DNA from 3 places in the Rhizobium sp. AN73 genome. Region 2 is predicted to be linked to each of the others. Evidence: riboswitches for the same ligand, from Rfam matches in the RefSeq annotation. Region 2 holds a riboswitch; each other region holds the start of a gene.
The links. Region 2 has a riboswitch for thiamine pyrophosphate ahead of RBH10_RS08055 (ABC transporter permease). Riboswitches for the same ligand answer to the same signal wherever they lie in the genome.
Positions count from the first base shown of each region.

Region 1 (4,263 bases), on a different contig from region 2:
TCAGGAAGACGGTCATCACCTGATCGGCGGGTGCGGCATCCTTGTGGGAGCGCGAGGTGATGAGGATGGCATCCGCATTGCTGCCATAGGAAATGACGGTGGCGTCCTTTTCCAGCCGGCAAAATTCCCCTTCGACCTCAATCGCGCAGATGGAATTGCGCAGATTACCGCCGATGCCGCCTTCGGTGGTCGCCGAGGCGAGCAGAAGCTGTTCGCTTGCGATGCGGCTCATGAAGCCCGCATGCCATGGGCTTGTCTCGCCATGCTCCACAAGGCTCGATGCCTTGATGTGATGCATGGCGAAAATCATCGCCGTTGCCGAACAGGCCTGGCCAAGCCGGGCGCAGATATCGGCGATTTGCTGTATGGACGCGCTTTCACCGCCAAGGGAGGACGGGACCTGTATGCCGAGCAGACGCTCCTGTCTCAGCGCGTTGACGGCTTCCTCGGGGAAGCGACCGGTGACGTCCACCTCGTCCGCGTGTTTGGCGGCAATTGCCGCGACGCGGCCCGCGCGCGCGGACAGCGTTTCTTCCTGCGGCGCAACGGTCACATTCATCAGGCGGCCTCTTTACCATCCAGAATGAGCTTAACGGTGTCTTCAATGGCCTTGATGCTGGCAAACGACTTGCGGTTCAAGAGGTTGTCCGGGAATTCGATATCAAAAGCTTCCTCGATACCCAGCATCAATTGCACCGATGCAAAGGAAGAAAGACCGGCTGCATAAAGATCTGCTTCATTTTCGATCGTATCGACAGGTGTAGGAAGCTGGCCGAATTTTGCCAGTATTTCACGAATAGTCGCATTCATTCCGACTTATCTCCCATGAATTTAACATCAGGATGGTTTGTGCTTATCGTTAATTTGAAAACGATAATATTCGCCTAAACCGTTAGGTTAATTACGACTAACGGCTGCATGTGTCATTCGTTACCTTTGCCAGGCACACATCAGCGCCCTTGACAAATGTCGGGCGGTGTCTTTTCCTGTCTGTCATTCACCAGGGGTGTCCCGTCAAGGGGCTGAGATTCTGCTTTCATGCGCAGTGACCCGTTGAACCTGATCCAGTTCATACTGGCGTAGGGACGGTGCAAAGACCGAGGGTCGGATTGCGTGTGACTTGCGCTGTCGACGCTTCGGTATTTTCCATCATTCCGGCTCGAACTGGGTCTCCACTGTCAAACTTTGGAGCCTCATGATGAATATCGTTGCCAAGAATATCCCGCTTTCGGTCACAGCCGGGCCACATCCCGCCTCCACGAAAGTCCATAAGCCCGGAATATTGCATCCGCATATTCGCGTGCCGATGCGCGAAATCGCCGTGCACCCGACGGCGGGCGAACCGCCTGTCACGGTCTACGATTCCTCCGGGCCCTATACCGATCCCACGCATTCCGTTCTGATTGAAAAGGGTTTGCCGCGCCTGCGTCACGACTGGGTCGTGGCCCGTGGCGATGTCGCCGCTTACGACGGGCGTCACGTCAAACCGGAGGATAACGGCTTTGCGACCGGCGAGCGCCTGACGCCGGAATTTTCCGTGCGCCATCAGCCGCTCAGGGCGACGGGGGGCAAGGCCGTGACGCAGCTTGCCTATGCGCGGGCCGGCATCATCACGCCGGAAATGGAATTCATCGCCATCCGGGAAAATCTCGGACGTGAAGCTGCGAAAGAGAAGCTGATCCGCGATGGCGAGAGTTTTGGCGCGCAGATCCCCGATTATGTGACGGCGGAGTTTGTCCGTCAGGAAGTCGCGTCGGGCCGCGCCATCATTCCCGCCAATATCAATCACCCGGAACTCGAACCGATGATTATCGGCCGTAATTTCCTGGTGAAGATCAACGCCAACATCGGCAATTCCGCCGTCACCTCTTCCATGGCGGAAGAGGTGGAGAAGATGGTCTGGGCGATCCGCTGGGGGTGCCGATACCGTCATGGATCTTTCGACCGGGCGCAACATCCACAATATCCGCGAATGGATCATCCGCAATTCGCCGGTGCCGATCGGCACGGTGCCGCTTTACCAGGCGCTGGAGAAGGTCAACGGCATTGCCGAGGACCTGAACTGGGAGGTGTTCCGCGACACACTGATCGAACAGGCGGAACAGGGCGTCGATTATTTCACCATCCATGCCGGGGTGCGGCTGCATTACATCCCGCTCACCGTCAACCGCGTCACCGGCATCGTGTCGCGCGGCGGTTCGATCATGGCGAAGTGGTGTCTGCATCACCACAAGGAAAGCTTCCTCTATGAGCATTTCGAAGAGATTTGCGACATCTGCCGCGCTTACGACGTTTCCTTCTCGCTTGGTGACGGCCTGCGGCCCGGCTCGATCGCCGACGCCAACGATGCGGCGCAGTTCGCGGAACTGGAGACACTCGGCGAGCTGACGCAGATCGCCTGGGCGAAGGACTGCCAGGTCATGATCGAAGGCCCCGGCCATGTGCCGATGCACAAGATCAAGGAGAATATGGACAAACAGCTTAAGACCTGCGGCGAGGCGCCCTTCTATACGCTCGGGCCGCTGACGACCGATATCGCCCCCGGTTACGACCATATCACCTCCGGCATCGGAGCCGCGATGATTGGCTGGTTCGGCACGGCGATGCTCTGCTACGTCACGCCGAAGGAACATCTCGGCCTGCCTGATCGTAACGACGTGAAGGTCGGTGTCATCACCTACAAGATCGCCGCGCATGCCGCCGATCTGGCCAAAGGTCATCCGGCCGCGCAGGTACGGGACGATGCGCTGTCGCGCGCAAGGTTCGAATTCCGTTGGGAAGACCAGTTCAACCTGTCGCTGGACCCGGATACGGCGCGTTCCTTCCATGACGAGACATTGCCGAAGGAGGCGCACAAGGTTGCGCATTTCTGCTCCATGTGCGGTCCCAAATTCTGCTCGATGCGGATTTCCCACGATATCCGCGCCGAGGCGCAGAAGGAGGGGCTGGAGGCCATGGCCGCGCGCTTCAAGGAAGGTGGCGAGCTATATATGCCGCTCGCCACCCCGGTGGACGGCCAGTAGCATGCGTGTCCTTGTCAAGGGAACGGGGGTCGCCGGTCTGACGGCGGCCTTCGAACTGGCGCGCAGCGGCGTTACCGTGGAGGTTTCGGAGCGCAATGCCGAACCCTCTCGCGGCGCGTCGTGGTACGCCGGCGGCATGCTCGCGCCCTGGTGCGAACGTGAGAGTGCGGAGGAAGCGGTGCTAACGCTCGGTCAGGCGGCGCTCGACTGGTGGGATGAGGCGACCCCCGGCCTTGTCATCAGACACGGCACGCTGGTCGTCGCACCGGCCCGCGACAAAGCAGAGCTTTCGCGTTTCGCGTCCAGAACCACTGGATACCAGTGGGTGGATGAGGGCGAAATCGCTGCACTGGAACCCGATCTTGCCGGGCGGTTCCGCTCCGGGCTTTATTTCCCGGGCGAGGGGCATCTCGATCCGCGCCTTGCGCTGAAATCATTGCATGAGCGGCTCTGCTGTTTGGGCGTGCGGTTTCATATAGGCGTTTCGGTGGATGAACAGCCTTTCGACCGGGTGGTGGATTGCACTGGCCCTGCGGCGGTGGGCGAGATTGCCAACCTTCGCGGTGTGCGGGGAGAGATGCTTTATCTCGCCACATCGGAAGTTTCGCTGTCGCGTCCGGTCCGGTTGCTGCATCCGCGTATTCCGCTTTACATCGTGCCGCGTGAGCCGGGTCGCTTCATGGTGGGCGCGACGATGATCGAGACGGAGGATGCGGGCGCCATTTCCGCCCGCTCGATGATGGAATTCCTGAACGCCGCCTATGCCGTGCATCCGGCCTTCGCGGAAGCGGAAATCATCGAGACGGGAACGGGCGTGCGTCCGGCTTACCCCAATAATCTGCCTGATGTCACCGAGGACGGTCGGACCATCTTCATCAACGGCGCACACCGGCATGGCTTCCTGCTGTCACCGGCGATGGCGCAGCGGGCGGCTGATATCGTCTGCCAAAATATTTCTGGAAAGGAACAGGATCATGAAACTTCTGGTGAATGGCGACGAGCTTGATCTCGTCACTGAAACGCTGGCCGGGTTGCTTGCCAGCCTCGACTACGAAGGCGACTGGCTGGCGACGGCGGTCAATGGCGAGTTGGTGCATTCGGATGAACGCTCCGATTATCAACTGAAGGCGTTCGACCGTGTCGAAATCCTCTCACCGATGCAGGGAGGTTGAGGCCATGTTGACGCTTTATGGCCGTGAGGTCTCTTCCCGCCTTCTGCTCGGTACGGCGCGTTATCCGT
Region 1 is NZ_JARWME010000002.1:2,889,181-2,893,443, forward strand. Features, by position in the region: gene RBH10_RS23955 (acyl-CoA dehydrogenase family protein) at 1-559, opposite strand, end outside; gene RBH10_RS23960 (acyl carrier protein) at 559-810, opposite strand; TPP riboswitch at 993-1,104, shown strand; partial or broken gene thiC (phosphomethylpyrimidine synthase ThiC) at 1,199-3,023, shown strand; gene thiO (glycine oxidase ThiO) at 3,025-4,029, shown strand; gene thiS (sulfur carrier protein ThiS) at 3,998-4,195, shown strand; gene RBH10_RS23980 (thiazole synthase) at 4,200-4,263, shown strand, end outside.
Region 1: linked by a shared signal. The riboswitch ahead of thiC (phosphomethylpyrimidine synthase ThiC) and the one ahead of RBH10_RS08055 (ABC transporter permease) in region 2 are both predicted to bind thiamine pyrophosphate.

Region 2 (4,263 bases):
ATCTTGGAGACCGTTTCGAACACGCCACCGATGCAGGCGTAATCGGCAGGCATGGAGGCGGCCCGTTCGGCATCGGCCCGGTTCTTGACTGTGAGGCCGATGATCGCCTTTTCGCCGAGAATGCGTCTGGCGGTTTTGGCGTCCATGTCGTCCGCACCGAGATGCACTCCGTCCGCACCAGAGGCGAGCGCTACATCCACCCGGTCGTTGATGACGAGCGGCACGCCGGTGCCGGCGATGGCCTCGTGAATGGCGCGGGCGTTTTCGATCATTTCCCGGGTCGAAGCGTGTTTGTCGCGATATTGCAGGATGGTCGCGCCATTGAGTGCGGCAGCCAGAGCAAGCTCGGCGAGGGGCGCAACATCGCCGAGGCTCGCATCGACCAGCGCGTTGAGGCGGTAATCAACCTTGTTCATGCTCGATCCTTGCATGTTGTGTTATCTCCTCTCCGGAAATTTCGGAAAGCGCATCCAGAAACGCCGGCTCGAACGTGCCGGGGCCTTTGGCATTCTTTGCTGCCAGTTCGGCTGCCACTCCTGTGACGGCAAGGGCGGAGGCCGCGGCCGTCAACGCATCTTTCTCCACCGCCATGAAGGCGGCGATGACACCCCCCGAAAGGCAACCGGTGCCCGTCACCTTCGCCATCCACGGGTGGCCGTTGACGATTCTGACACTACGGGTGGCGTCGCGCAGTTGATCGACCGGTCCGGTCTCTATCCTCACCGCATTCGCAACATTGCCGATGAGGCTCATTTCGGCGCTGTTGCCGCGAACGATGGTCGGGCCAAGTGCGATCAGGTCACGCGCAAATGCCAGCCGCGATGGCGAATAGTCGCAATGTACAGGATCCAGAATCCACGGCTTGCCCGCTGCACGGGCGATCTCGACGGCAAACCGGATGACTTTGCGCCGGTCTGCATCGAGCGTGCCGAGATTGATCGTCACCGCATCGGCTTTCGTCACGAAAGCGCCGATTTCCTCGAGCGAGGTGGTCATCGAGGGAATGCCACCGACGACAGTAATGCCGTCGGCGGTGAATTTCTGCACCACGGTGTTCATCAGGCAATGCACGCGCGGGCGCACCTGCCTCACCCTTTCGAGGATCTCTGCGGCCTTTGCCGCTGTGGGAAAGTCTGTCGTCGAGGTTCCGTTCATGGTTATTGCAGCTCCACGGCGATGTCTTCGGCCGTCGGCGCCTGCTTGATCAGTTGCATGTCTCGCATGAATTCACCGAATCGGGCGTAGCGGGCGCGATCGAGTGCGGCCGGACGCTTGGCGAAACGCGCCAAGGTGTCGAAAAACGCCTGCTTGTTCAGCGCGTCGTCAAGGTTCGGATAGGCCTTGATGAAAAGCTGCCAGGATTCCTGCGGATGATTGGTGATGAAGATCGCGGCCTGCTCGACGGCGGAGAGGAAACGCGGCAGGCGGTTGTCCTTGGCAGAATCGCGGTGGGTGACGAAGATCAGCTCATCATAGGCGGGTACGCCATGTTCCTCGGGGAAAAACGAGCGGCCTTCGTGGCCCTCAAGTTTCATCTGCGTCAGTTCGAAATTGCGGAAACCGCCAAGCGTCGCATCCACCTTGCCTGCGATCAGCGAAGGCGAGAGCGAGAAATTGACGTTGACGAGTTCCACATCGTCTTTCGTCAGTCCGTCCTTCTCCAGCATCCGCTTCAGCATCGCATCCTCGAAGCCGGAGACGGAGAAACCGACCTTCTTGCCCTTCAGGTCCTTCAGGCTCTTGATCGGCCCATCGGCCAGAACGGTGACGGTGTTGAGTGGCGTTTCGACCAGCGTTCCGAAACGGACGAGCGGCAGCCCGGCATCGTGGTCGAGATAAAGGTTCGGCTGGTAGTGAACGCCGATATCGGCCTGTTTTGCCGAGACGAGACGCGGCACGGCGGATGGGTCCGCAGGCGGAACCAGCTCAACGTCCAGCCCCGCATCTGTGAACAGGCCGCGTTCCTTGGCGATCACCATCGGAGCGTGGTCCGGGTTCACGAACCATTCCAGCAGCACGGTAAGCTTGTCGGCCGCCTGCGATTGCACGGGCGCAAACACGCTTGCTGCCGCGACGACGAGGGAAAGAAGAGTTCGTTTCATGGTGCCGAAAATCTCCGCAAATGTTTGAAAGGAATGAGGTGTTCTGTTTCTTTGGCCCAGGGGGCCAGATTGGCTGTCGCCCGGTCGACGATAAGCCGCAGCAGCACGGCCATAACGGCGAGTATGGCCATGGCGGCAAACATGGTGTCGGTCTGCATGCGGGCATTGGACTGGATCATGACGAAACCGAGCCCGGAGGATGCGCCCACCCATTCGCCGATGACGGCGCCAAGCGGGGCGAGCGGTGCGGCGACCCGCAGCCCGGAAATGAGCGAGGGAAGCGCCAGCGGCACGCGCAGCCGGGTGAGGATTTGCCAGTGGCTCGCCTCCGTCAGCGAGGCGGCATCGAGGATCGTGCGATCCGTGCGGTTGAGACCGTCGGTGAAGGCCGATGCGACGGGAAAAAAGATGATGATCGCCGTCATGACCACTTTCGAGGCCATGCCGAAACCGAACCACAGCACGAGTATGGGGGCGAGCACGAAGACGGGAAACGCCTGCAATACGAGAATCATGGGCCAGACGAGGCGACCAAAACGCGGGATGGCTGCAATTGTAAAGGCAACCAGAATGCCGGCGGTGATACCGGTCGCAAGCCCGACGGCCATTTCGCTGAGCGTCACCATGGCCTGTCCGAACAGGAAGCCCGGCTGGCGCTGGAACGCGGCGGCGACATCGGCGGGCGAGGGCAGGATGTAGCGGGGTGGCGCAAACAGCCAGATACCCGCCTGCCAGATGATTAAAAGAAGAACGACGCCCTTCAGCGCATGGGAGGCACGCATCGGCCGGACCTCAGACGTAACCGTACCGTATAGGAAAGGCAGGAGGTTTCAGCATCATCATTCGGTCTCCAGCTGTGGCGATCACGGAGATCCGGGCAAAGCGGAGAAGAGAAAGGGCGGCACCTCAAAAGCGCGACAGTTTCCGTTCCTACGCCGGCATGACCCGGATCAGGTTCAAGGGTCCGGCTCATCGCCATCTCAGCACCGTCAGGTGCTCCCCTCGGAAGAGACTGATTTGCTAGGAGGGTTTTGAAGTAATGTCAACTTTGAACTTTAACGCGAATACGGGCTGATTTGTCGAATGCATATTAGTTATTGATTATATTAAGTTTATCAAAAATTAGTTATCTATTGAAACCGCTTTTTCAATTCCGCTGTATTAGTTTCCGCTTCCAGAATGGTTGGGGGCGAACTTGAAAAACTTCTGGCAAGAGAAATCGGGAAATTTTGGCATTCTTACCGCGTTGCTCATGGTGCCTCTGTGCGGGGCTGCCGGTGTGGCGCTTGATGTTACGCGTGGCATGTCGGTCAAAGCCGATCTGCAACAGGCGGCGGATTCCGCAGCACTTGCGGCAGTCGCAGATATGTCCGCAAGTGTTCAGGCGGCAAAGAAGATGTCGGGCGACGGTGTCATTAACGTCGGCAATGACGAGGCGCGGGCATTCTTTGATGACAACCAGCGGGGAAATACCGATTACAGCATTACGTCTGTCGATGTCTCGGTGACCAAGCACGGTAATGTGGTCGAGTCATCCGTCAGCTTCAAGGCATCGGTAAGCACGACACTCTCCGGGGTTCTGGGCAAGGATTTCATCTCGGTTGGCGGCACGGCCACGGCGAAATATGAGACGGAAACCTTTAGCGATTTCTATCTTCTGCTGGACAATACGCCTTCCATGGGAGTGGGCGCCACACCCCAGGATGTTGCCACCCTGGTTGCGAATACGAGCGATCAGTGCGCTTTTGCCTGTCACATCGTGAAAGACGGCGTGGCGGACCCGAACAGCTATTATTTCAAGGCCAAGAAACTCGGAGTTACGACGCGCATCGACGTGGTCGCCAAAGCAACCGCCAGTCTGATGGATACAGCGAAAACCACCCGCAAAAGCAGCAATCAATATCGCATGGCTGTTTATACCTTCGGGGAGCGGGCGGAGGACACGAAGCTGCTTGAGGTCGTTCCGCTGACCTCGGATCTGGAGACTGCGAAGAAAAAAGCGGGTGAAATCAACCTGATGTCCATTCCCTATCAGGGATACAATAACGACCAGCAAACCGACTTCGACCGCGCTCTGTCCCAGATCGGAGATAAGGCCGGAACCTCGGGCACGGGCGCAAGCTCGGCAAACCCGGACAAGGTGATCTTTTTCGTTTCAGAT
Region 2 is NZ_JARWME010000001.1:1,796,810-1,801,072, forward strand. Features, by position in the region: gene thiE (thiamine phosphate synthase) at 1-416, opposite strand, end outside; gene RBH10_RS08045 (hydroxyethylthiazole kinase) at 403-1,155, opposite strand; gene RBH10_RS08050 (ABC transporter substrate-binding protein) at 1,158-2,102, opposite strand; gene RBH10_RS08055 (ABC transporter permease) at 2,099-2,884, opposite strand; TPP riboswitch at 3,013-3,115, opposite strand; partial or broken gene RBH10_RS08060 (pilus assembly protein TadG-related protein) at 3,298-4,263, shown strand, end outside.

Region 3 (4,263 bases), on a different contig from region 2:
CCCCAATTTTGAAACTCGATGACATCAAGCTGACCTTCGGCGTGACCCCGCTGCTCGACGGTGCCAATCTTCAGGTGGAGCCGGGCGACCGCATCTGCCTTGTCGGACGCAACGGTTCGGGCAAGTCGACCCTGATGAAGATTGCCGCCGGTTTGGTCGAGGCGCAGTCGGGCGAGGTTTTCCGTCATCCCTCCGCCACCATCCGTTATCTGGAACAGGCGCCGGATTTCGCCGATTACAACACCGTTCAGGCCTATGCCGAGGCGGGGCTTGGACCTGGCGATGATCCCTATCGTGTCACCTATCTTCTCGAGCATCTCGGCCTGACGGGACAGGAACATCCGGAAAGCCTTTCCGGCGGTGAAGCGCGGCGTGCGGCCCTTGCCCGTGTCATGGCGCCCGAACCCGATATTCTGATGCTTGACGAGCCGACCAACCATCTGGACCTGCCCACCATCGAATGGCTTGAAGGCGAATTGCAGCAGACGCGCAGTGCGCTGGTGCTGATTTCGCACGACAGGCGTTTTCTGGAGAAGGTTTCGACTTCGACCGTCTGGCTGGATCGCGGCCAGTCCCGCCGTCTCAACCGCGGTTTTGCGCATTTCGAGGAATGGCGCGACAAGGTGCTGGAAGAGGAAGAGCTGGAGCAGCACAAGCTCGGCAAGGCGATAGAGCGCGAAGAACACTGGATGCGTTACGGCGTGACGGCGAGACGCAAGCGCAACATGCGCCGCGTGGGTGAGCTTCAGGCCATGCGCGCGGACTATCGCGGTCACAAGGGACCGCAGGGCTCTGTGCAGGCGACGGCTGCGGAAGTGCGGGAATCCGGCAAGCTGGTTATCGAAGCCGATGCCATTACCAAGTCTTACGGTGAGCGCGTGATCATCGCACCGTTTTCGCTGAGGGTGCATCGCGGCGATTGCATTGGTCTCGTCGGGCCGAATGGTGCCGGCAAGACCACGCTTTTGAAGATGCTCACCGGCCAGCTTCAGCCCGATAGCGGCACGGTGAAGCTCGGCACCAATCTGGAGATCGCGACGCTCGACCAGAAGCGTGAGGATCTCAATCCGAACGATACGCTTGCGCATTATCTGACAGACGGGCGCGGCGACAATCTGCTGGTCAACGGCGAATTGAAGCATGTCACGGGTTACATGAAGGACTTCCTGTTCCAGCCGGAACAGGCCCGCACGCCGATCCGCAACCTCTCTGGTGGTGAGCGTGCTCGCCTTATTCTGGCACGTATTCTGGCGCGGCCGACCAACCTCTTGATCCTCGACGAGCCGACCAACGATCTTGACATCGAAACGCTCGATCTGTTGCAGGAAATCGTCGCTGGTTTTTCCGGCACGGTCATTCTGGTCAGCCACGACCGCGATTTTCTCGACCGTACCGTCACCTCCACCATTGCGCCCGCCAATCCGGACCAGCCGGACGGGCGCTGGATCGAATATGCCGGCGGCTATTCGGACATGATGGCGCAGCGCAAGGGCGCAGCCGAAGAAAAACGCAAGGCTGAGAAGCAGGAAAAGGCAAAGGCGGCATCTTCGGGCTCCGCATCGCAGGACCCTTTAAAAGCCAAAGGCAAGCTTTCCTTCAAGCAGAAATTCGCGCTCGAAAATCTTCCGAAGGAGATGGAAAAGGCGCAAGGCGAAATCGCCAAGCGCGAGGAGCGCATGGCTGATCCCAATCTTTTCACCAAGGATCCGGCTACCTTCAACACGCTGGCGAAGGAAATGACGAAGCTGCGTGAAAAGCTCGAGACCATGGAAGAGGAATGGCTGGAGCTGGAGATGCTGCGCGAGGAACTGGAAGGCTGAAGGTGAAGCGCGCTTTGTTGATTGACGCTTCATCCGCCTTTGACAGGGAGGCGGAATTGCCGTTTTCTATGCCGGTTCGGAGGAGTTCAGAAAATGCGCATGATCTTCGTTAACCTGCCCGTCAAGAATATCGAGACATCCAGAAATTTCTTCACGGCACTCGGTTTCAGCTTCAATCCGGAATATTCGGATGACCGCACGCTCTGCATGATCGTTGAAGAGAACATCTTCGTGATGCTGCTTCAGGAAGAGCGTTTTCGCGATTTCATCAATGGCGATATCGCTGATGCGACGCGCAGCACCGAGGTGCTGACCTGTCTGACGGCGGGAAGCCGCGAGGAAATCGACCGGATGATCGCGACGGCGCTTGCCTCCGGTGGCAGCAACTGGAAACCCGTGCAGGATCACGGCTTCATGTATGCCGGCAGCTTTCAGGATCCCGACGGTCATGTCTGGGAACTGGTCCATATGACGGCCCAGGCCTGACAGCGGCCATCTTGCCAATCAGAGACGGCGGGACTACATCATCATCATGATCTAACGGGGTGTCTTTTGTGCTTGCGTGCAAAAGGCTGAGAGGCTTGCCAACCCGAAGAACCTGATCCGGTTCATACCGGCGGAGGGATTAGACGGCTTCAAGGCAAGCGGCTATTTCCCTTATCGTTTTTGAGGAGGTACCCGTGCGACGTCGTCTTTTCCTGAATTCCCTCGTTGCCGCTTCGCTGTTTCTGCCCGCTCTTGCCGTTGCGCAGGACAGACAGGAACTGACCGTCTACACCTATGAAAGCTTCGTTTCCGAATGGGGTCCCGGCCCCAAGGTGAAGGAGGCCTTTGAAAAGGTCTGCGACTGCATGGTCAATTTCGTCGGCGTGGCCGATGGTGTGGCGCTGCTCAACCGTCTGAAGCTCGAGGGGGCCGGGTCCAAGGCGGATGTCGTGGTCGGTCTCGACACCAATCTTGTCGCGGAAGCGAAACAGACCGGTCTTTTCGACGCCAGCGGCATCGATGCATCGGCGGCCAAGGTGCCAGGCGGCTATAAGGACGATGTTTTCGTCCCTTATGATTACGGTCATTTCGCAGTGGTCTACGACACGCAGACGATAAAAAATCCGCCGACGAGCCTCAAGGATCTCGTCGAAGGCGATCCCTCACAGAAGATCGCCATTCAGGACCCACGCACTTCCACGCCGGGCCTTGGTCTGTTGCTGTGGGTGAAATCCGTTTATGGCGACAAGGCGCCGGAGGCCTGGGCGAAGCTCAGGAAGCGTATTCTCACCGTCACGCCGGGATGGTCGGAATCCTATGGCCTCTTCACCAAGGGCGAGGTGCCGATGGTGCTTTCCTACACCACGTCGCCGGCCTACCACATGGTCGCGGAAAAGACGGATCGTTATCAGGCGGCAGCTTTTTCCGAAGGGCATTATATCCAGATCGAGGTATCCGGCCTTCTGAAAAACGCGCCGCACAAAGAACTGGCGAAACAGTTCCTCGCTTTCACGCTGACATCAGGTTTTCAGGATGCCATTCCCGAAAACAACTGGATGATGCCGGTCGCGGCAACGTCGACGCCGTTGCCAGAGGCGTTTTCCAAACTCGTCGTGCCGCAGAAGACCTTCCTGATGGACCCGGAAGAGGTGGCGAAGAACCGCAAGGCCTGGATCGATGAATGGCTTGCGGCCATGAGCATGAACTGACGAAGAGGCACGCCCGCGCATGATGCTGCGTCGCGATTACAGGTGGTCGATCATTTTCGGAACGGCGGCCTTTGTCGCCATTTTCCTGTTCATGGCGCTTGCCGTTGCGGCTCTCCTGTCTTTCGATGCCGGCGCATCCGCTGCCGGCATCATGGATGCCTATACGCTGCGCATCCTGCGGTTCACGCTTTATCAGGCAACGCTTTCCACTGTTCTATCGATTGTTCTCGGCTTGCCGGTGGCGCTGGCACTCTCCCGGCAGCGAGACTTTCCGGGGCGGATCTGGATCATCAGGCTGATGGCGGTGCCGATGGGGCTGCCGGTCATCGTCGGTGCTTTCGGCATCATCACCATCTGGGGCAGACAGGGTATTTTGAACGCGGCTCTTGTTTTTGCCGGTGCGGATCAGCCTTTCAGTATTTATGGCCTTTCCGGCATTCTCATTGCCCATGTGTTTTTCAATCTGCCGCTCGCGGTGCGGTTGATGCTGGCCGGGCTGGAACGCATTCCGGGCGAATATTGGCGGATGGCCGCAAGCCTCGGCATGGGACCGGTCTCGGTTTTCCGCTTCATCGAATGGCCTGCCGTCTCGCGTCTCGTTCCCGGCATTGCCGGGCTTATCTTCATGCTGTGCGCCACCAGCTTCACGCTCGTTCTTCTGCTGGGCGGTGGGCCGGCGGCCACGACGCTGGAGGTGGCGATCTATCAGGCACTACGGTTCGATTTTGATCCGCAGCGGGCAATCGCGC
Region 3 is NZ_JARWME010000002.1:2,726,781-2,731,043, forward strand. Features, by position in the region: gene RBH10_RS23230 (ABC-F family ATP-binding cassette domain-containing protein) at 1-1,820, shown strand, start outside; gene RBH10_RS23235 (VOC family protein) at 1,914-2,306, shown strand; TPP riboswitch at 2,352-2,462, shown strand; gene thiB (thiamine ABC transporter substrate binding subunit) at 2,501-3,514, shown strand; gene thiP (thiamine/thiamine pyrophosphate ABC transporter permease ThiP) at 3,534-4,263, shown strand, end outside.
Region 3: linked by a shared signal. The riboswitch ahead of thiB (thiamine ABC transporter substrate binding subunit) and the one ahead of RBH10_RS08055 (ABC transporter permease) in region 2 are both predicted to bind thiamine pyrophosphate.